3 regions of the Clostridium sp. HMP27 genome follow, and region 3 is predicted to be linked to each of the others. Evidence: predicted binding sites of a transcription regulator. Region 3 holds the regulator's gene; each other region holds the start of a gene.
What was found. The regulator Rex, encoded in region 3, represses fermentation and respiration genes when NADH is low (regulators of the CRP and FNR family bind a similar motif). The targets are predictions, from matches to a motif close to ATTGTTAANNNNTTAACAAT.
Positions count from the first base shown of each region.

Region 1 (7,764 bases), on a different contig from region 3:
ACCCTCAACCTTTGTATATATTCAGTAGTTGAAACACCCATATTCTTTTTAAACCATTCACTATAATAAGTAAAATTATAATGTTCAATATTTGCCAAGGCTTCCAAATCAATGTTTTCATTGTAATGTTCATGAATATATTTAACTGAACTTGGCAAGTTTTTTTCAAATATAAAAGGACTAAAATAATGGTATAGCTTCGATAAGCTTTCACCATTATAACAATTATCCTCGAGTTCATTTAGTATTAAAAACCTAATTGCTTTCCATTTCTCATCTAAAGAAAGTTCAATACCATCTCTAGCTATAGTCATATCATTGGCGTTAAGCATATAATGTGGTATATCTAAAACCAAAAACTCATTAGGTTTGCCTGATTTAAATGTATGTGTATTACTTGGAGGCAAAAAAAACAAATGTTGGTCATCAAGTCCAAGTTTTTTATGTTCAGTTTTAATATCCATACTTCCACTAATGGGCAGTATTAGTTGAGCATAGCTATGTAAATGAGTAATTATCATGTCCTTATATACTCTGCGTTCACTAAAAATACCGTTCAATTAAACCACCACTATCCCTTCAAAGTATAAACTCTCAATCAGCCTATCTGATTATTATTTTAATTAATTTTAGTTTATCTCAACAACTTTAAAAAAACTAGTTAGAATAGTTTTTTAACTATTCCAGCTAGCTCTTTTGCATTTTCCTCTTTCATTCTTTTGCGAAAACAATTCTATTTCACTGCTTGTAGGAATGCTTCATATTTTTCCCTTTTTATAGAAATATTTAGAATAAAATTTTGCATTTAAACAAAACTAACTTTGAAGTTATACAAAATAATTTTTGAAAGGAGATCTAGTTTATGAAGGCTCTCGTTTATAACGGATATAAAAACGTTCAGGTTGATAATGTAAAAGATCCAGTAATAGAAAAAAATGATGATATTATTGTCAAGATAACCTCTACAGCTATTTGCGGTTCTGATCTTCACTTAATTCACAGCAGGGTTCGCAATCTTCCCCATGGTTTTGTATTAGGTCACGAAGCCATGGGAATTGTTGAGGAGGCAGGCAAGGATGTAGTTAATGTTAAAAAAGGAGACAAAATAATCGTGCCATTCCCTGTTGCCTGCGGTCACTGCTGGTACTGCGAACACGGTCATTGGAGCCAGTGTGATAATTCAAATCCAAATGGCGAGGCAGGCGGAATGTTTGGCTATAGTGAATCCTATGGTGGATACGATGGAGGTCAGGCGGAATATCTTCGTGTGCCTTATGCTAATGTTGGTCCTAAAGTAATTCCTGAGGATTTAACTGATGAGCAGGTTTTATTTTTAACAGACATCTTGCCTACCTCATTTTGGGGAGTAGATATGGCAGGAGTAAAGCCTGGAGACACTGTTGTAGTTTTAGGCTGTGGCCCTGTAGGATTATTAACTATAAAATGGTGTATTTTGAAAGGCGCTAAAAGAATTATTGCAGTAGATAGAGTTCCCTATAGACTTAACCACGCCAAACGCTACGGAGTTGAAATTGTGAATATCGAAGATCATGATAATACTGGGCTTTATCTTAAGGAAATCACTCACGGAGGCGCTGATGAGGTTATTGATTGTGTAGGAATGGATGGAGCAATGTCTGTAGTAGAAGCTGCAGAAAGCTTTTTAAAGCTTCAGGCTGGCTCAAAATCTGCCATAGAAATAGCCTCGGAGGCAGTACGAAAGTGTGGAACTGTTATGATGGTTGGAGTTTATGGAGGAAGATACAATCTCTTCCCTCTTGGTAATTTCTTTGCAAGAAATATAACCTTAAAAATGGGTCAATGTCCTGCTCATGCATATGTAGACCCTATTCTTGAACTTATAAAACAGGGAAAATTTGATGCCACAGATATAATTACTCACAAACTTTCTCTTGATAAAGGAGATCATGCTTATAAAATATTTGATGAAAAGCTGGATAACTGCATAAAAGTTGTTTTAAAGCCTTAGTTAATACCTATAAAAAAGGTCAATCTAAAAATGTAGATCGCAGAATTGTCATCTTTATTTGAAGAAGCTGTCACATTAGCATGAAAACTTGCTAACGCGACAGCGTTTTTTAGATGTTTTATAAAAATTTTAACTATGCTGTAATGCTATTGAATTTTATCCTATGCCACCTAAGTATTCTTCACACACTCCCTCCTAGCATCTGCAGCTTCTTCTTCAGCTATTATTAGCTCTCCGATTTCACCTTGAGGCACATAAAAAAACACATCTTAAAAAACAAATATTATTCTAAAATATAACTTTTTTATTACTTTTAGGTTTAAAATCTCATTTTTTAGCAAACCATATATTGTGTTCGCAAATATATGCAAAAGGAAGGTGTATCGCCTGTGTCTAAAGAAGTTGAAGTTAGCAAATATAATTTGGATCAGGAGAAGCTAAAAAAACTGGAAGAGTATATTGATGGTCTTGAGGTAAAAGAAGGTGAACTCATAAACATACTTCATGAAGCTCAAGATATTTTCGGATACCTACCAGAAGAACTCCAATTATTTATTTCTAGAAAACTTGGAATTAGTGCAGCAAAAGTTTTTGGTGTAGTAACATTCTACTCCTTCTTCACTATGGAGCCAAAAGGAAAGCATGTAATAAGTGTTTGTATGGGAACTGCTTGTTTTGTTAAAGGTGCGGATAAAATACTTAATGAATTTAGAAAGCTCCTTAATATAAAAGAAGGAAGTTCAACCAAGGATGGAATGTTTACAATAGATACCTTAAGGTGTGTTGGAGCCTGTGGCTTAGCGCCAGTTGTTATAGTTGATGGAAAAGTGTTTGGAAGAGTAAAGGTTGAAGATGTTCAAAATATTATCAAGCAATATAGTACAGAAGATGCACTAGTTGGCTCAAAGTAGTTTCTCGAAGGGGAGGATTAAGATGGTAAAAATAAATTCATTTCAGGAATTAAAGACCTTAAGTGAAAAATCAAAAGCCTTACTTGCAAACCGAAGCAGAGAAAGTGGAAAAAAAGATACTGATGATAAGACTATAGATATAATGGTATGCGGCGGAACAGGATGTCAGGCCTCTGGCGGTATTGAAGTTGTAAAGGTTTTAGAAGAAGAACGTGATGCAGCAGGGCTAAGAGACAAAGTAAAAATTGTTACTACAGGTTGTTTTGGCTTTTGCGAAAAAGGCCCAATAGTAAAGGTTATGCCAGAAAATATTTTTTACATAGAAGTTAATGAAGAAAAGGCTAGAAAAATATTTCAAGAACATATACTGAACGGAAAAGTTGTTGAAGACTGCTTATACAAAGACCCTGCTACCCATCAGCACCTTGATAAACAAAATGATCTTCCCTTTTATAAGAAGCAGATTAGAATTGCTCTTAGAAATTGTGGACTCATCAATCCAGAAGATATTCATGAATACATTGCAGTTGAAGGATATCAGGCACTTGGAAAGGCACTGTTTGAAATGACTCCTGATACTGTAATTGATGTAGTCAAACGCAGCGGTTTAAGAGGTAGAGGGGGCGGCGGATTTCCAACAGGAGTAAAATGGGAAATGACAAGAAAGTCTGAAAACAAAGTAAAGTATGTAATTTGTAATGCAGATGAAGGTGATCCTGGTGCTTTTATGGACAGAAGCATCCTTGAAGGTGACCCCCATTCTGTAATTGAATCAATGATGTTAACAGGTTACTGTATAGGTTCTTCTCAGGGCTTCATATATATTAGAGCAGAATATCCCCTTGCTATACAAAGACTTAGAATAGCTATTAAACAGGCCTATGATTTGGGTCTTCTTGGAAAGAATATACTTGGCAGCGATTTTTCCTTTGATATAAAGCTTAAATACGGGGCTGGTGCTTTTATCTGCGGCGAAGAAACTGCACTGATTAATTCTATAGAAGGAGGCCGTGGTGAGCCAACAGTGAAACCTCCATTCCCATCACAGATTGGTCTGTGGAAACGCCCTACAAATATCAACAATGTTGAAACTTTAGCAAACATCCCTCCAATTTTATTAAAAGGTGCCGAATGGTTTAGCTCTATAGGTACTGAAAAAAGTAAGGGAACTAAAGTTTTTGCCCTGGCAGGAAAAATTAATAACGTGGGACTTGTGGAAGTACCAATGGGAATTACTTTAAGAGAAATCATCTATGATCTTGGAGGAGGCATAGTTAATAACCGTAAGTTTAAAGCAGTTCAAACTGGAGGTCCTTCAGGTGGCTGCATACCTGCAGATAGCCTTGACACTCCAATAGATTACGAAAGTTTAGGCGACATAGGTTCAATGATGGGCTCCGGTGGTATGATAGTCATGGATGAAGACGATTGTATGGTTAATATATCAAAATTCTACTTAGAGTTTTCAGTTGATGAATCCTGCGGCAAATGTACTGCCTGCAGAATCGGGAACCAAAGAATGCTTGAAATTTTAAAGGATATTACTGAAGGCAAAGGAACAATGGAACACCTTGAGGGTTTAAAAGACCTTGGATATATAATAAAAGATTCTTCATTATGCGGACTTGGTCAATCTTCTCCAAATCCTATATTAAGTACAATGAAGTTTTTCTGGGATGAATATGTGGCTCATGTAGTAGATAAAAACTGTCCTGCAGGAGTGTGTACGGCACTTTCAAAATACCACATCGACCCTGAGAAATGTATCGGCTGTACCGCTTGTTCAAAGGTATGCCCTGTTAATGCAATTACAGGATCATTGAAAAAAGCACATGCGGTGAATAAAGATATATGTATAAAATGTGGTGCTTGTGAATCCACCTGTAAATTTAAGGCCATATCCCGAAAATAGTAACTTAAGGAGGAAAAATCATGGAAAGTAATTTAGATAAACCTACGGAGCTTAGTACAGAAACTGTATCTTTAACTATAAATGGTTATAAAATAACCGTGCCAAAAGGTACTACAATTCTATATGCTGCTCGTCAGGCTCAAATAAATATCCCTACACTATGCTATCTTGATCTTCATGATATCAAGATGGTAAATAGAACTGCTTCCTGTAGAGTTTGCCTTGTAGAAGTAGAGGGACGTAGAAATCTTGCACCTTCCTGCTCAACTGAGGCCACAGAAGGAATGGTTGTAAAAACGGATACTCCTCGTGCAATAAAAGCTAGGCGCGCCATGGTAGAGCTTCTACTGTCAGATCACCCTACTGACTGTTTAGTATGCGAAAAGAACACAACCTGCCAGCTTCAACAATTGGCAGCTGATTTGGGCATAAGAAAAATAAGGTATAAAGGAGAAATGTCCAATTATCCAAAAGACTCTTCAAGCGGTGCTCTTTATAGAAATCTTGATAAATGTATAATGTGTAGAAGATGCGAAACAATGTGTAATGAGGTTCAAACTTGTAACATATACTCTGCCGTTGACAGAGGTTTTGAAACCGTGGTTTCACCGGCTTTTGGAAGACCAATGCTTGATACAATGTGCACATTTTGCGGCCAATGTGTTCAGGTTTGCCCAACGGCTGCACTAACTGAAGTCAGCAATGTATCAAAAGTGTGGGAAGTACTTGCTGATCCTGATAGATATGTTATAGTTCAGACTGCACCAGCTATCAGAGTTGCTTTAGGTGAAAAATTTGATATGGAACCAGGAACTATAGTAACAGGAAAAATGGTAGCTGCCCTTAGAAGATTAGGTTTTAGAAAGGTATTTGATACAAATTTTGCAGCAGATGTTACTATTGTTGAAGAGGCACATGAGTTTATGGATAGACTTCAAAATGGAGGAAGACTTCCTATTTTAACAAGCTGCTGTCCTAGTTGGGTAAAATTCATAGAGCATCAGTTCCCTGATCTCTTGGATATTCCTTCAACCTGCAAATCTCCTCATATCATGTTTGGAACTATTGCTAAAACTTATTTGGCAGAAAAAATGGGTATTGATCCTGAAAAAATTGTAGTTGTTTCAGTAATGCCATGTATAGCAAAGAAATATGAAATAGTAAGACCGGAACTTGAACATAATGGACAGAAAAATGTTGATCTTGTTATCACCACTAGAGAGCTAGCAGACATGATTATTGAAGCAGGACTTAAATTCCCAGATTTACCTGACGAAGATTTCGATCATCCTTTAGGAGAATCTACTGGAGCATCAGTTATATTTGGAGTAACTGGTGGAGTTATTGAAGCAGCACTGAGAACAACCTATGAATGGATGACAAAAAAGCCTCTTGATAATATTGAATTTCATGAAGTTAGAGGATTGGACGGCTTGAAGCAGGCTACGGTTAATATAAATGGTAAGGATATAAGAATCGGTGTGGCTCATGGTCTTGGAAACGCAAGAGCTCTTCTTGAATCAATTCAATCGGGCAAAGAAGAATACCATGCTATCGAAATAATGGCTTGTCCTGGTGGATGTATAGACGGAGGTGGGCAGCCATATCATTTCGGTGACATAGAAGTGGTTAAAAAGAGAATGGATGCAATATATAGAGAAGATAGAAGCAAACCTATTAGAAAATCTCATGAAAACCCTGTGGTTCAGCAAATGTATAAAGAGTATATTGGTGAAATCGGAGGAGAAAAAGCCCATGATTTACTGCATACTCATTTCTATAAGAGAGAAAAGATTTAAGAAAATAGGACTTGGATAATATCCAGGTCCTATACTTTGTATATTCCTTTTATTTCTTATATATAAGTCTGGTAATCATGCCTCCAGGAGACTCTCCATTATTGGACTGATGGAAAGTTTTTGTACCATTAATAGGCCATATCCCTGGATTGTTAGATAAAAATTCAATATCAATTCTTCTACCTGAAGCAACATCAATCGTATCATCACATTCTCTTCTTGGAAACCCATCGATAGCAACTATAACGAAATCATGACCGTGAATATGCATTGAATGTGAATTACTAGACTTATTTATGAATCTCATTCGTATTTTCTCTCCATACCTAGTATAAAGAGGTGTTGTGTCAGGAAATGCTTTTCCATTTATAGTAAAGAAATTTGGATTTCTATCAAACTTATTTGGTTTGTATATTCCAGGATAAACTTTTCCTAAGCTTGGTTGAGGTATTTCCCACTGCTGTAAAAACAATATATAATCCATATACGGAAGTTCCATATTTATCCCATTATCCTCTGAAGGTAATACTATGAATGCACCCATAAGCCCTTGTGATGCTTGCTGTTCCATAGTAGAGTGATAAAAGAAAGTCCCTACCTGCCATGCTAAAAATCTATAGGTAAAGCTTTGTCCTGGCATAATCTTTGGCGTATTAGGTTCTATATCTGGTGCACCATCCTGAGAATTTGGTTTTGAAAGTCCATGTACATGTAACGCTGTAGGTTTATCTAACCTATTTTCTACAGTCAAACTAATCCATTCACCCTGCTTAATTACAATTACAGGACCAGGTGTTGATCCATTATACCCCATGGCATATATAGATAGATTATCAAGTATATTATGTTTGATTGGTTCTGCAACTAAATGAAAGTGTCTTGTGTTATTTTTTAAAGAATATTTAGCAAAGGGAACATCAGGAGATGAAAGCCTGCTCTCCCACGTATCCATTTAACAGCCTCCTCACAATATTTCTATGCAAAAACTTTTTAGCAGTCAGTACATATTATGAGTTAACAGCGCTATTTGTTACATCAAATACCGATTTTAGTAATTTCATTTGAATACATAATATCTATTTATCAGTATCATTAAAACTAACATACCGTCTAGGGTTCATTTTCGTTTCCCTCAAACTTTTCACTTTTTAT
Region 1 is NZ_JMFY01000002.1:97,169-104,932, reverse strand. It holds gene DP68_RS01875 (AraC family transcriptional regulator) at 1-560, opposite strand, end outside; gene DP68_RS01870 (zinc-dependent alcohol dehydrogenase) at 863-1,990, shown strand; gene DP68_RS01865 (NAD(P)H-dependent oxidoreductase subunit E) at 2,380-2,901, shown strand; gene DP68_RS01860 (NADH-quinone oxidoreductase subunit NuoF) at 2,924-4,813, shown strand; gene DP68_RS01855 (NADH-dependent [FeFe] hydrogenase, group A6) at 4,834-6,612, shown strand; gene DP68_RS01850 (multicopper oxidase domain-containing protein) at 6,662-7,564, opposite strand; gene DP68_RS01845 (DUF421 domain-containing protein) at 7,723-7,764, opposite strand, start outside.
Region 1: DP68_RS01865 (NAD(P)H-dependent oxidoreductase subunit E) is a predicted target of Rex. The motif match lies at 2,108-2,127, and genes of this name have one in related genera.

Region 2 (7,764 bases), on a different contig from region 3:
TTATATGAAGTTGAAACAGTTGAAGAAATACCTAAAAGAAGTATAGGTGTTTGTTTTTCAAAAAATGCATCTCTTTCTCCAGCTTCAAAAAAGTTTCTAGAGATACTAGAAAGTGCCACCCACATGGCAAGTGGCAAGTGAAATATATAATTATAAAAATAAGCATGGCTTTATAGCACATGCTTACTTTTTAGGAGATTATCATATTTTACTTAGTATCTATAATATAATCATTGCAACAATAATAGTTGCAGCAAATCCTACCATTACAGGTATCATATTTTTTCTCACTAAATCTAGAGGTTCAACACCGCATATTGCAGCTACAGGAATAACTCCCCAAGGGATTATTGTTCCTCCGCCTACCCATACAGTAGATATTTGTCCAAGAGCTGCAAGACCTTCTTTATTTATGCTTATAGCTTGAGAAAAAGTCTGCGCTAAAGAACCTACCAGTGGAAGACCAGCAAAACCTGAACCATCAAGACCAATGATTGCACCGACAAATGCTTGTATTAACACCACAGGAAACTTTGAAAGTGGTGCTTTCTGAGCAAGATATGATCCTATATCTGTTAAAAGACCTGTAGCATTAGGTCCTAAAACTTCCTTTGCCATTCCTTCACTTCCAAGAAAGAAGAAAGCCCCTATTACCACTACTGGAGCAAATATTTTTATTCCAAATGTAAAACCATCTCTTATGTAATCAGTAACTTTTTCAAAGGAATCTGAGAATTTATGTTCAATTACAGCAACCACTGACATTATAATAACTGCAGTACCACCAATAAGCGCAGTAGAGTCCCCTCCACGAAGCTCGTACTTAAACATTAAATATGCATCTAGTAAGAAAGCTAATGGAGTAGCAAATGCCACAAAAGTTGTACCAAAAGAAGCATCTAAAGTTTTATTTGTAGTAACTTCAAGAGTAGCAGCTATTTCTGGACAGTTTTTTAAGTCTCTTCTCATCATAAAAAATGCAGTTAATGTTGTTACTATACTCATGGTTATCCAAAGAGGTATACTTGCACTAATTACTGAACTGGCATTTTTAAGGCCTGCTGCCTTTGCAGTTATAGAAGGTGCTCCTTGAATAAAATAGTCCCCAGATAATGCAATGCCATGGCCAAATAAATTCATGGCAGAAGCGGCCCAAACTGCAGGAAGTCCAACCTTTAGAGCAGCTGGAAGCATTATCGCACCAACCAGCGCCACAGCAGGTGAAGGCCATATAATTAAAGAAACAACTGTCATTACAACACCTAAACTCCAAAAGGCAACATTTTTATTTATCATGAGTTTTTTTATAGGACTCATCATAAGTTCATCTGCCCCTATATCGCGAAGAGCCCTAGACATTGCAACAACGAGAGATATAATAGTGATTATGCTCCAAAATTCTTTTCCCGAAGCTATAAGAGAATTAAATATAACTTGTACAGCCTTAACGATGCTTCCAGAAGAAACATATCCTATTATAAATAGCCCTATTATGCAAGGAAGTACTGTATCTTTCTTAAAACCCATGGTTATGATGATTACCAAAACCATAGCAATATAAATATAATGAAGTAGCCCCAATGAAATCATAATTAATTATTCCTCCGATTTATGATTATTTGCACGATTTATTAGCATAACTTAGCAGCAAATATATTTTTAACGCCGCATTCTTCAACTCTTTTAGCTATTTCAGCGGAATCTGTTATATATATACCAAGTTCTTTCATTCTTTCAAAGTACACTGATCCTGAGAATGTATATTTCTTTGACATTCCTTCAGGTGTAGACATTTTTTCTTTAACATAGGAAATAGCATTCCCAGTAGCAAGACAATCAGGTAGTTCAAGCAATTCCATTCCTAAGGAATGTCTTACACTATTAAGGCCTGCAAGAGTTCCGGTTACAATTGCTTCAGTATGTCCAACTAAAAGACCTGCTTTTTCACCAGCGCAGAATAAATTTTCTGCTCCTTCAACCTTTAGATAATTATCTCTTGGAGCCATTGCAAAGTATCTCATAGAGTTGCCTTTTCCACCAGTATAAGGATCTTCATATCTGGCATCTTCAAAACCAGGTATCTTTCTTAATGTTTCAAGATCATAATATGGTGTCATAAGCTTTGCATGACCAGTATCTAAAAGTATTATGTTGTCTTTAAATTGAGGAAGGGCATATTGCTGACAAGCCTTAACATCAAGGTGATCTTCAATAAGCTCCTTAGGAAGAGGGATAACTGCTACGCCTTCTTCATTAAGGGTCTTTTGAATTTCTTCTGAAAGTGATTCTTTATAAAGTTTACAAGAACCGCTCATAGCTCCGATGGATCCATCAGCTTTTTTACCCATAGATTCTTTTATATTAGCAAGCCCTGTGATACTTACTCTTCCACCAAAGCTTGGACAACGTAATATACACATTGCACATCCATTACCATACTTTGAGCAGTTATTCATTGGTCCTGCTGTACCAGTTGTATCGATAAATACATCGGCTTCAAATACATTACCATTTCCATCTTGAACATCTAATATGCGTTCATGAGCAATGTGAAGCTTAGTTATTCTTGCTTTAAATACTACCTTTATACCTAGGTTTATCATATGTCTTAAAACTTCCCCATGAGTTTTGGCAATATCATAAAGATTTGCATGTTTGTGACCAGGGAATTCTATATTAGTATGCCTTGAGCATTTATCACATATTTCAAATAAATCGCCACCGCCCATAGCTATAATTTCTTCTGTAGCAGTATATCTACCATTGTTTCTCATAATACCGCCAACAAGTCCTGTGCCAAGAAGCATATCTGTTCTTTCTAAAACTGTTACCTCTGCACCTGCTTTTCTTGCACTAATGGCTGCTGCACAACCAGCCCATCCGCCTCCAACTACAACAATTTTTTTCATAATTTCCTCCTTAAATAATGCTAAAAATAAAAAAGGCAATTGGATAACCAACCGCCTTGTTCGACAAAAAAACAATATACACTCACAAAACGATAGCTCTCCACCAAATAGGTGACAGTCCACGTACTGTTAATACGTAAACCAGGTATGAATTTAAGAGAAAATTCACCCTTCGGGGCCATCCCCTTTCAATAAGAATCAACGATATCTCTTATACCTCATCTTATTTACTCTTGTCAGGCCCACCTCTATCTACTCGTATTAAATTGTGATAATTATAACATGGGGTGGATAAACATGCAATATATTTTTGGAGTTAGACCCCTGGTTAAAATTGGAATTGATAAGTAGCTAGAAAGATAAGTGGTGCTATCAGCCTTGGAAATAGTAAAGAAATTTCGATAAAATATGAATAGGGTGTTAATTTAATGTTACATGTTTGTTATTTTGATGTTTAAAAATGCGACAAAAAGTGATAAAATACTTATGGTCTATTATTTTATATAGTACAGGGAAGGGAGAAATAATCATGAATTTCAACAAAGGAAAGAAAGATAAACTATTTTCAATGCTTTTAGACAGTTCTGCCAACTTAAAAGAGGGAGGACAATATTTTGTTGATTTTAAGATAAAGGAAGAAAGGCATTTGGATGAATTTCAAAAGCAAATGAAAGACTATGAACATAAGGGTGATAACATAGTTGATGAAATAATAAAGGAGTTAAACAATAGCTTTATTACTCCAATTGAGCGTGAAGATGCTTTGGAACTTGCAGTTCACATGGATAAAGTTCTTGATGGTCTTGAGCATTGTGCAGCTCGCTTTTATATGTTTAACATATATCAAATACACGATTATATGATTGAATTTAGTGAGCTATTAAACAAATGCATAATTGAAATACATAACGCTGTAGAATTGCTTTCACACAAAAAGCTTACAGAAATTAGACAACATTCAGTTAAAATAAAAGAATTTGAACACAAATGTGATATTCTTGAAAGAAAGGCAATAAAAGAGCTTTTCGAAAAAGAAAAGGATGCAATTAAACTCATTCAATATAAGGAGATATATGAACTTCTTGAAAATACTGCGGATGAATGCAAAAAGGTTAGTAAAGCCCTTGAGACAGTAGTAATGAAGAATGCGTAAGGAGAAATAAGATGAGTACAGCATATATTATAATCGGTTTAACCGTTGTTCTTGCATTAGCTTTTGACTTTATTAATGGTTTTCATGATACTGCAAATGCAATTGCAACAGCTGTATCCACAAAGGCATTAAGTCCAAGACGTGCAATTATAATGGCATCATTAATGAATTTTATAGGAGCTATAGCTTTCACTGGAGTTGCAAAAACCATTGCAAAGGATATAGTAAACTTGGACTCTATAGCAAACGGATCGGTAGTTATACTTGCGGCACTTGTTTCTGCCATAGCTTGGAATCTTATTACATGGTATTTTGGAATACCAAGTAGTTCATCCCACGCACTTATAGGCTCAATTGCAGGTGCAGCTATAGCAGCAGCAGGGGTAAGCTCTATAAACTTTAAAGGATTTACATCAATAATTAAGTCGCTTTTAGTATCACCAATACTTGCTTTCTTAGTAGGTTACATTGTGTTTACTATTTTTAAGAACGTATTTAAAAACCTAAATCTTTCTAGAACTAATATAGGATTTAGAAGGGTTCAGGCCATTACAGCAGCAATTCAGGCTTTTGCTCATGGTACAAATGATGCTCAAAAATCTATGGGAATAATAACAATGGCACTTGTAAGCAACAATTTGATAAAATCTGGAGATATTCCACTTTGGGTACAGTTAGCCTGTGCCACAGCAATGGCACTGGGTACTTCCGTTGGAGGGTGGAGAATAATTAAAACCGTTGGAACACAAATTATGAAAATAAAACCTGTTAACGGTGTAGCAGCAGATTTGTCATCAGCTTTAGTAATATTTGGAGCATCTAAAATTGGTCTTCCAGTTAGTACAACCCATGTTATATCATCTTCCATAATGGGAGTAGGTACATCCTACAGAGTAAGAGCAGTAAAATGGGATACAGGAAAAAGAATGATAATAACCTGGTTTATTACACTTCCAATATCAGCGGCATTAGCTGCAGTTATATATATGATAATGAGTATGTTTTTATAGTGCCACCCACATGGCAAGTGGCAAGTGGAAGTAGGAAAGCATCTGCAATACTGCAGGTGCTTATTTTAGTTAGGTACACTAATTTTCTTCAATATGGTCATGTCCCCAAATACAAAGTGATTGCATAACAGGCATAAGGGATAGGCCCTTTTCTGACAAACTATATTCCACCTTTGGAGGAACTTGAGGATATTCCTTGCGAATAATTAATCCATCTGCCTCTAATTCCTTTAACTGATTGCTTAACATTTTATGTGTAATATTACCCAAAGCTTTTTTTAATTGGCCATATCTCAAAACATTTGATTTCCATAACCAAAATAAAATATGCATTTTCCACTTGCCATCGATTAATGACATGGCGTATGAAAATGGCTTAATATCTACAATATTATTACTATTATTATTAATCATTTAATACTCTCCTTTTAGATAGTATCTACCCCAAAAGTGCATACTTTCTTTTTGTTTTGCTTGATTATACAATAGGGACATAAAAAATACAACATGGAGAGGTAATGATATGAAAAACTTATTTGAATATACAACTATTAAAAATATGAAATTAAAAAATAGATTTTTTAAAGCAGCTGTATGGGAAGAACTTGCTACAGAAGATGGACATATGACAGAAGAATTATTTAAAGTTTATGAGGAAATTGCTAAGGGTGGAGTAGGTACAATATTTACGGGATATGCCTATGTTGAAAAGAATGAACAGCCCAATCCACGCATGATGGGCATTTATGATGATAGTTTTATTCCTGAATATAAAAAACTCACAAATATGGCTCATAGCTACCAAGCTAATATTATTATGCAAATTGTATATGGAGGTTCAATGACTCATCTAGTACCACCAAGTCCTGTTATTTGGGGACCTTCTGCTATTAAAAATGAACTAACTGGGATTGTACCAGTAGAGATGAGTAAAGAGGATATTGCCTATTTGATTAAGTCTTATGGAAAGGCAGCGGCAAGAGTTAAGCAGGCAGGTTTTGATGGTGTAGAGCTTCATGCAGCACATGGGTATTTGCTTAGTCAATTTTTATGTCCGCATTACAATACTCGTACAGATGAATATGGTGGAAGTATTGAAAATCGTGCTAGAATCATTCTTGAAATCTATGATGAAATTAGAAAGACAGTAGGAGATGATTTTCCCGTATTTATAAAAATTAATTCTGAGGACTTTATAGAGGATGGATTGACTAATGAAGAAAGCATTATTGTATCTAAGATGCTTGAAGAGGCAGGAATTGGTGGAATTGAGGTTAGCGGGGGTAATGAATCAGCACCAGGTGTTCTTGAAAACAACTTAGGACCAGCAAGGATAAAAGTAGTGCTTTCAAAAGACAGGGAGTCTTATTTTAGAGAACATGCAATGCGACTTACACAAGCCGTGTCTATTCCAATTATTCTCACTGGTGGAAACAGACATATGGAAGTCATGGATGAGATTCTAGGAAGCACTAGTATAGCTTACTTTGCTTTAGGTCGCCCACTAATTAGTGAACCTGATTTGATAAATATATGGGTAAAGGGCGATTACAAAGTGCCTAAATGTGTATCATGCAATCAATGTTATAAACTTTATGGTAAAAGATGTGTTTTAAATCAGAAAAAATAATTAAGATGAGGTGTTAATGTTATGGAAATAATAAATATTAGAAGAAGTACTAGAACATACAAGGAAATAAAAGTAGAAAACGAAAAGATAAGAAAACTTTTAAGAGCAGCTATGCAAGCGCCTTCTGCGTTCAATCAACAAGCATGGGAATTTATAGTTGTTGAAAATAAGGAGACATTAAAAAAGCTTTCAGGGATGAGTGAGTATTCAAAATCTATTGAAAAGTCACCTGTAACAATTATTGTCTTAGGTAACAAAGATAAGATGACAGTACCAGAATGCTGGCAGCAAGATTTGGGAGCAGCCACCGAAAATCTTTTGCTTGAAGCAGTGGAACTTGATTTAGGTGGAGTATGGATGGCGGTTGCACCATTTGAAGATAGGATGAATTATATTAGAGAAATATTTAATCTACCAGAAAACATTATTCCGTACTCAGTTATTCCAGTGGGATATCCAGAGGAAGAAAATAAATTTATAGATAGATATGATGATAACAAAGTTCATTATGAAACATGGTAAACTTAATAAATGGTCTTATGAAGATTTAATCTTGAGATATAGATTCTTCATACAGATATAAAACTTCTTTTAAGAAGATATATTAAGGTAATTAAAAAGAATTAGTTATTATACAATCACTCATATTGGGACAGTTTTCAACTTTCAGCATAAAATGCATGAATAGTTGTTAGCTGTCCCTTTTAGATTCCCAGTCATTGTCAACCACACATAAAACTGCTAAAATGGTTTTAAAATAAGTGGATGAGGTATAATTATTTCTAGTGATTATGACAATAAATGAATTATTGTATGTACAAGCTAAAAGGGGCATTAGCAAGAAAAGAGTTAGAAATAAATTTAAGACAAGAAGGTGAAGTTTTGAACAATTTATACACGCAGACAGAAGATGAAATTATTTATGATAAAAAGGGAAGTATATATGAATTCCGTAAAGGAATTAGTCAGGGTATACCTATTGCAGTAGGATACATTCCTGTATCATTTACATTTGGAATGATGGCGGTTAATGGTGGAATGCCTATTTGGATTGCTATTTTA
Region 2 is NZ_JMFY01000026.1:33,631-41,394, forward strand. It holds gene DP68_RS12975 (LysR family transcriptional regulator) at 1-141, shown strand, start outside; gene DP68_RS12980 (hypothetical protein) at 220-1,590, opposite strand; gene DP68_RS12985 (FAD-dependent oxidoreductase) at 1,632-2,909, opposite strand; lysine riboswitch at 2,995-3,168, opposite strand; gene DP68_RS12990 (DUF47 domain-containing protein) at 3,439-4,062, shown strand; gene DP68_RS12995 (inorganic phosphate transporter) at 4,074-5,072, shown strand; gene DP68_RS13000 (helix-turn-helix domain-containing protein) at 5,151-5,486, opposite strand; gene DP68_RS13005 (NADH:flavin oxidoreductase) at 5,596-6,702, shown strand; gene DP68_RS13010 (nitroreductase family protein) at 6,724-7,224, shown strand; gene DP68_RS13015 (AzlC family ABC transporter permease) at 7,504-7,764, shown strand, end outside.
Region 2: DP68_RS12990 (DUF47 domain-containing protein) is a predicted target of Rex. The motif match lies at 3,175-3,194, and genes of this name have one in related genera.

Region 3 (7,764 bases):
TTTGAAAATGGTATTCCCATCATTCCAAGTTTAGCCATCTTCTTTACGTTTTCCATAGGAAACTCTTCTGTTATGTCGATTTCTGCTGCTAGTGGCTTAACTTCAGTTTCAGCAAACTCTCTTACCATCTGTCTTACAAATTCTTGTTCTCTTGTTAATGAAAAATTCATTATACTTTACCTCCTATCTATTTTTGAAGTTCTTTTCTTTTCTCTTTTCAACAAATGCTGTCATACCTTCTGTCTGGTCTTCAGTTGAGAAACATTCTCCAAACACTTCTGATTCGTAGGATAACGCTGTATCTATATCACATTGCATTCCTCTGTTTATAGCTGCTTTAGAAAGCATTACAGCTACAGGTGCATTTGCTGCTATTTTATTAGCTAAAGCTTTAGCTTCATCCATTAGACTTTCTACTTCTACAACTTTATTTACAAGTCCAATTCTTAAAGCTTCTTCAGCATTTATTATGTCTGCAGTATATATTAACTGTTTAGCCATTCCCATTCCTACAAGTCTTGGTAATCTTTGAGTTCCACCAAAACCTGGAGTAATTCCTAGGCCAACTTCTGGTTGTCCAAATTTTGCCTTTGTAGTAGCTATTCTTATATCACAAGCCATAGCTATTTCGCATCCGCCACCAAGAGCAAATCCATGAATAGCTGCTATAACAGGTTTTTCTAAAGTTTCTAACTTTCTGAATACTTTATTTCCAAGTATTCCGAATTTCCTGCCTTCCATTGTGTTTAACTCTTTCATTTCAGTGATATCTGCACCTGCTACAAATGCCTTATCTCCACCACCAGTAAGTATAACTGCTAATACTTCATTATCATTTGCTAAATCATCAACTATTATGTCTAATTCCTTTAAAGTTTCTGAATTTAGTGCATTTAAAGCTTGAGGTCTATTGATTTTAACAATAGCAACCTTGCCTTCTTTTTCAAGGATAACATTTTTAAATTCCATATCAAATTGTCCTCCCTATAATTTTTTTATAAATCTTGTTAATATTATAACAAACATTTATAAAAAATAAAATATCTATACTCATTTTTATTATATAACGTAGAAATTTACTTTTCAACAAAAAAGTTTATATTTTTTTAAATAAATTAAAAAAATAATTTGGAAATAACATTAGTTTATTCCAAATTATATTGATTTATAACACATTAAATTGTTTAAAATTAAACAAACGACATTTTTCCACAAACTTAATTATTTTTCTTTTAATTCTCATCCTGGCTCATTAAATAACTTAAAGTAAGTAAGCTTTCGCTTAAATGGACATTTTCAGTGTGTACTTCTTCCGGAACCTTTAAATCAATTGGAGCAAAGTTCCATATGCTCTTAATGCCATTTCTTACAAATATATCTGCAACATTTTGGGCCGCTTTACTTGGAACACATATTACTCCAACATCTGTTGAATTTTTCTTTAAATAATCTTCCAAACCATCTATATCGTTTATCTCGATATCTCTTATTTTTAGTCCTACAAGTTTAGGATTTATATCAAATATAGCCTGCAAGTTAAAACCCAGTCTATCAAATTTAGTATAATTCGCTATTGCCTGCCCTATATTTCCTGCCCCTACTATTATAGTTTTATACTCTCTGGTAAGACCTAATATTCCACTTATTTGGTTATATAATTCTTTAACATTATATCCATAACCTTGCTGTCCAAAATCACCAAAGCAGTTAAAATCTTGTCTAATTTGAGAAGCAGTGAAGCCTATTTTTTTACTTAATTCTTTTGAGGAAATTCTATCAACTTCATTTTTAAGTAAATCCCCAAGATATCTATGGTATTTAGGCAGTCTTTTTATTACAGCCATTGATATATCTTTTTTCTTGTCCATCACTACACCTCTTAAATCTTATTTTAATCATCTTTATATTTTACCACAATTTTTATTTCTATACTATAATATATTGTGAAAAATATAGCGAAATTATTAATAAATATTTATAAAATAATTTATACCTACAAAAATTTAGCTTTACATAGTACAATAGTAATGGTAAAGAGGTGAATTAATAATGATAGTTTTAAGTTCAAAGGAAATTCATAAGACTTTTGGAATAGATATTATATTAGATAATGTTACTTTTAGTGTAAATGAAGGTGATAAGATTGGGCTTATAGGTCCTAACGGCGCCGGTAAATCTACATTATTTAAAATACTAATAGGAACTATGGAATACGATAGCGGAGAGTTATTTATAGATAAGAATAAAAATTTAGGTTATCTTTCTCAGCATCTTTCCTTAGATTCTAACAATACAATATATGACGAAATGCTTAAGGTGTTTGAAGATATAATAAACCTTGAAAACAAAATGAGAAATTTAGAAATAAAAATGAACGAACCCTATGACCCATCTAATGAAGAATATCATAATAAAATAATAAAAGATTACTCTGTAGCTACAGAGTTATATAATAATCGTGGCGGGTACACCTATAAAGGTGAAATAAGTAAGGTATTAAAAGGACTTGGATTCACTGAACAAGATTTTGATAAAACCATAAATCTTCTAAGCGGAGGCCAAAAGACAAGAGTATCCTTGTGTAAACTCCTACTAACAAATCCTCAAATATTATTACTTGACGAACCTACTAATCATTTGGACTTAGAGGCAATTGAATGGTTAGAAGATTATTTAAAGACATATAAAGGAACCATTATAATCATATCTCATGATAGATTTTTCTTAGATGCAATAACCAATAGAACAATGGAACTTTTAAACGGCCGCATGAATTCTTATGATGGTAATTATACTAAATTTATTGATTATAAGAAAAAAGATTATGATGTAAAACTAAAAGCTTTTAATTTGCAACAAGCTGAAATTAAAAGGCAGGAAGAAATTATAGAGAAGTTTAGATCCTTTAATCGTGAAAAAAGTATAAAAGCTGCAGAAAGCAGACAAAAGGCTCTAGATAAGATAGACAGAATTGATGCTCCTGATAGAAATCCTAAAGCTGCTAAAATCACCTTTTCTACTCTTATAAAAAGCGGTAATGATGTACTTCACGTAGAAAATATGAGTAAAAGCTATGGTGATAAGTTACTTTTTGAAGACTTAAACTTAGATATTAGACGTGAAGAAAAAGTAGCTCTCATAGGTGAAAACGGTAGGGGTAAGACCACCTTGCTTAAAATAATCATGGATAACATCAATGCTGATACGGGCTTAAAACTACTTGGTAAAAATGTATTTTTAGGCTACTATGATCAAGAGCAATCTGATTTAAACCTTGAAAAAACAATACTTGATGAAGTATGGGATGAGTTCCCAGATATGACCACCACACAAATCAGAAGTGCACTGGCAGCCTTTTTATTTACTGGTGACGATGTATTTAAAGAAATAAAGAAATTAAGTGGTGGAGAAAAGTGTAGAATCAATTTACTAAAGCTCATGCTTTCTAAATCTAACTTTTTACTTTTAGATGAACCAACTAATCATTTAGATATTATGTCTCGTGAAGCACTTGAAGATGCCATAATGGATTACGATGGAACTGTTTTAGTTATCTCTCATGACAGATATTTTCTAAATAAAGTTATTAACAAAATATACGAGTTAAACCAAGATGGAGTTAAGGAATACCTTGGCAATTATTCTTACTATATAGAAAAGAAGAAAAATCCACATAGATTTATGATAGAAGAAGAACAAGAAGGTAAGACTAAAACTCAGATACATCTAGAAAAGAAGAAAAAACGTGATATAGAAAAAGCTGAAAAAGAGAAAAAGCTTAAAGTTAAGCATATTGAAGGCTCCATAACTGATAAAGAAGAGTTGCTTGTAGATCTTCAAAATCAACTATGTCTTGAAGAAGTTTATTCTGATCCTTTAAAAAGTGAGGACGTAAATAAACAGATCCTTAAAATTCAAGAAGAAATCGAAAATCTATACGAGGAATGGGAAAACCACTTATCCGAGGATCAATAATTTTAAAATAAGTTTGTAAAGTTTAGGTGAAGACCTCTTCATCTAAACTAATTTTTATGTACAATAAAAATATCAGGAGGTAACCTTATGAATTCTAAAAAAGAATTTCTACCATATATTGCATCTATATGCTATGCTACCATATTTGGACTTAGCTTTTTATTTTCTAAAAAAGCTCTTAATCACTCTTCTCCCTTTGAACTATTATCATATAGGTTTTTAGTTGGGTTTATATTTATGTCTTTACTAATATTATTTAAAGCAGTAACCGTAAATTACAAAAACAAAAACTTAAAACCTTTATTCTTAGTTGCACTAGCTCAGCCTGTTTTTTATTTTATTTTTGAAACCTACGGACTTAAATTTTCCTCTAGTTCCCAAGCTGGAATTATGATAGCCCTAATTCCCATATGTGTAACAATTGCAGCTATATATTTCTTAAATGAGAAATCCAACATATATCAGTGGATTTTTATAGTTTTATCAGTGATTGGAGTAGTACTCATTACAATATATAACGGAAACAGTAATAGCTCAAATAGTGTTTTAGGAACATTTCTTTTACTAGGCGCAGTTATTTCTGCATCTGTTTTTAACATACTTTCCAGGAAGGTTTCTATAAGATTTTCTTCTTTTGAAATCACTTACTTTATGATGGGTATAGCAGCACTAACCTTTAACTTTTTATCCTTATCCACTCATTTAGTAAATGGAACCCTAATAAATTATTTCGCCCCACTAAAGTCTAAAGACTTTTTAATATCAATATTTTATTTAGGATTACTTTCATCAGTTGTAGCCTTCTTTCTTGTAAATTATAGTTTATCAAAATTAGAAGCTTCAAAATCTGTAGTTTTTACAAACTTATCTACTATAGTATCTATAGTAGCAGGTGTAGTATTTTTGAAAGAAAAGTTTTATACTTATCATATAATAGGTTCTCTACTAATACTTGGTGGTATATGGGGAACCAACCATATGAATATATCAAAACAAAAAGAAAAAAATACTTTATTTAAAGGAGAGGAAAGTTATGCCACAGATAAAAATTAGAGGTCTTAAGGAATCTGAAGTATGCAAAATAAGCAAAGATATGGTAGATGAGCTTCAAACTCTTTTAAAATGCCCTAGAGAATACTTTACCATAGAACTTATACCTACTACTTTAATAAAAGATGGTGAAGTTGTAGCTCCTTATGCTTTTGTTGAAATAGGCTGGTTTGATAGAGGGCAACAAACCCAAGATATGGTTGCTGGTATAGTGACAAAGCACGTGCTTGAAACCGGTCATGAAAGTGTCGACATAATGTTTACCGCATTTAAAGAAAGCAGTTACTACGAGAACGGAATGCACTTTTAAAAAAGTTGCCTCAAAGGCAACTTTTTTACTTACCACTCATCTTTTTAGATTTTTCTCCACAGACTTTTACTGCTTCAATTATAGTTCCTCTAAAATTATTCTTTTCTAAGGAATATACAGCTTCAATTGTAGTTCCTCCTGGTGAACACACCTTATCTTTCAATTGTCCTGGATGCTCTCCTGTTTCAAGAACCATTTTTGCAGAACCAAGCACTGCTTGAGCCGCCATTTTATAAGCTTTGTCTCTAGTAAGTCCTTGCATAACTCCGCCATCTGCTAAAGCCTCTATGAACATATATACATAAGCAGGTGAAGAGCCACTTATAGAAGTTACTGCATCCATAAGTCTTTCTTCCACCCACTCTACTTTTCCCAAACTTTCAAATATCAAAGATACTTCTTTTTCTTCTTCCTTAGTTAGAGACCCATCATGACATATTGCTGCCATACCTTCTCCTACTAAAGCTGGAGTATTTGGCATAACCTTCACAAATTTATTTACAGTATTAAAAGACTCCTTTAAAAAATCTATGGAAATCCCTGCTCCTATGGTAATAATAATTGCATCTTTTTTAACAGTCTCTTTTATTTCATCTATTACTTCCTTATGTTTATTAGGCTTTACTGCAAGTATTATAATGTCGCTAAGCTCAGCAACGTCTCTATTATTAGTAGTAATAAGCACTCCGTGTTCACTCTTCACCTTTTCAAGTTCAGGCATAGTAGGATTGCTTACTAGTATTTTTTTGTTTTCAACAATATTAGATTTAACTAATCCTCCAATGATAGCTTGCCCCATGTTGCCACATCCTATAAAACCTATACTTTTATTCATATGTTTACCTCCACATTATTAAATAATAATCCTTCTCTTCAAGTTTTATATGTATAAAATACGCCTTAGTTCACTTCATTAATTATATCATATGCATTTATGTTATATAATAATCTGATGACAAAAATACAGAAAGCCGACCTCTGTCGACTTTCACCTTAGAATATTAACTATTATACAAGTGGCAGGCTACACTATGTCTTTCCTCAATCTCTATCATTTTAGGTTCCTCCACCTTACATATATCCATGCACTTAGGGCATCTAGTATGAAACCTGCAGCCAGACGGAGGGTTTAAAGGACTCGGTACATCTCCCTTTAATATAACTCTTTCCTTTTGCACTTTAGGATTAGGCACAGGAATTGCAGAGAGAAGCGCCTGAGTATATGGATGTTTTGGAGCATCATATAATTTCTTATCATTTGCTATCTCTACAAGTTTTCCTAAATACATTACCCCTACTCTATTACTAACATGCTTCACAACATTTAAACCATGAGCTATAAAGAGATATGTTAAATCGAATTCTTTTTGAAGATCATGTAGCAAATTTAAAACTTGAGCTTGTATAGAAACATCCAGCGCTGATACTGCCTCATCACAAACTATAAGTTTTGGATTTACAGAAATTGCTCTTGCTATTCCAACCCTTTGTCTTTGTCCACCACTAAATTCATGAGGATATCTGTCTTTATGATAGCTTGCAAGTCCTACGTAATTTAATAGATTTAAAACTCTTTTTTCTATTTCTGTGCTTTCTGCTATCTTATTTATTTTCATAGGCTCAGCTATTATATCTCCTATTGTCATTCTAGGATTTAAAGATGCATATGGATCTTGGAATATTATTTGTATATTTTTACTTAGACTTCTTTTATCTCTTTTGCTTAGCTCTCTTATATCCTTACCTTCAAATAATACATTACCGCTGGTTGGATTCATCAAATTTACAAGCATTCTGCCAGTAGTAGATTTACCACAGCCTGATTCTCCTACTAAGCCTAAGGTTTCTCCTTTATATATATTAAAACTTACATCATCCACAGCTTTAACATATCCCTTATTGCTGCTCAAAAATCCAGATTGCACAGGAAAGTATTTCTTTAAGTTTTTTACTTCCATCAAAAGTTCCATAGTTATACCTTCCCCCTTTCTTTGCTACTATACAAAAAGCATCTTACTTGTCTTCCATTTTGATCTATCAGAGGAGGCTCTTTTGATGTGCATCTCTCACTACATTTACTACATCTACTACTGAACGCACAACCTTCAGGCATTTCTAAAGGATTGGGAACCATCCCAGGTATCATAAATAATTTTTCACACTCCTCATCTATCTTAGGAATAGAATTTAACAATCCCTGGGTATATGGATGCATTGGATTTTCAAAAATTTCATCTACTGTTCCATTTTCAACAACCTTTCCACAATACATGACTACAACCTTATCAGCCGTTTCTGCAACTACCCCTAAATCATGAGTTATTAAAAGTATTGATGTACCTAGTTTTTCCTTAAGCTTAACCATTAAATCTAATATCTGAGCTTGTATTGTAACATCTAGTGCAGTAGTTGGCTCATCTGCAATTAAA
Region 3 is NZ_JMFY01000012.1:104,370-112,133, reverse strand. It holds partial or broken gene DP68_RS05925 (acyl-CoA dehydrogenase family protein) at 1-170, opposite strand, end outside; gene DP68_RS05920 (short-chain-enoyl-CoA hydratase) at 184-969, opposite strand; gene DP68_RS05915 (redox-sensing transcriptional repressor Rex) at 1,233-1,868, opposite strand; gene abc-f (ribosomal protection-like ABC-F family protein) at 2,050-3,975, shown strand; gene DP68_RS05905 (DMT family transporter) at 4,063-5,028, shown strand; gene DP68_RS05900 (DUF1904 domain-containing protein) at 5,009-5,335, shown strand; gene proC (pyrroline-5-carboxylate reductase) at 5,361-6,170, opposite strand; gene DP68_RS05890 (dipeptide ABC transporter ATP-binding protein) at 6,337-7,305, opposite strand; gene DP68_RS05885 (ABC transporter ATP-binding protein) at 7,308-7,764, opposite strand, start outside.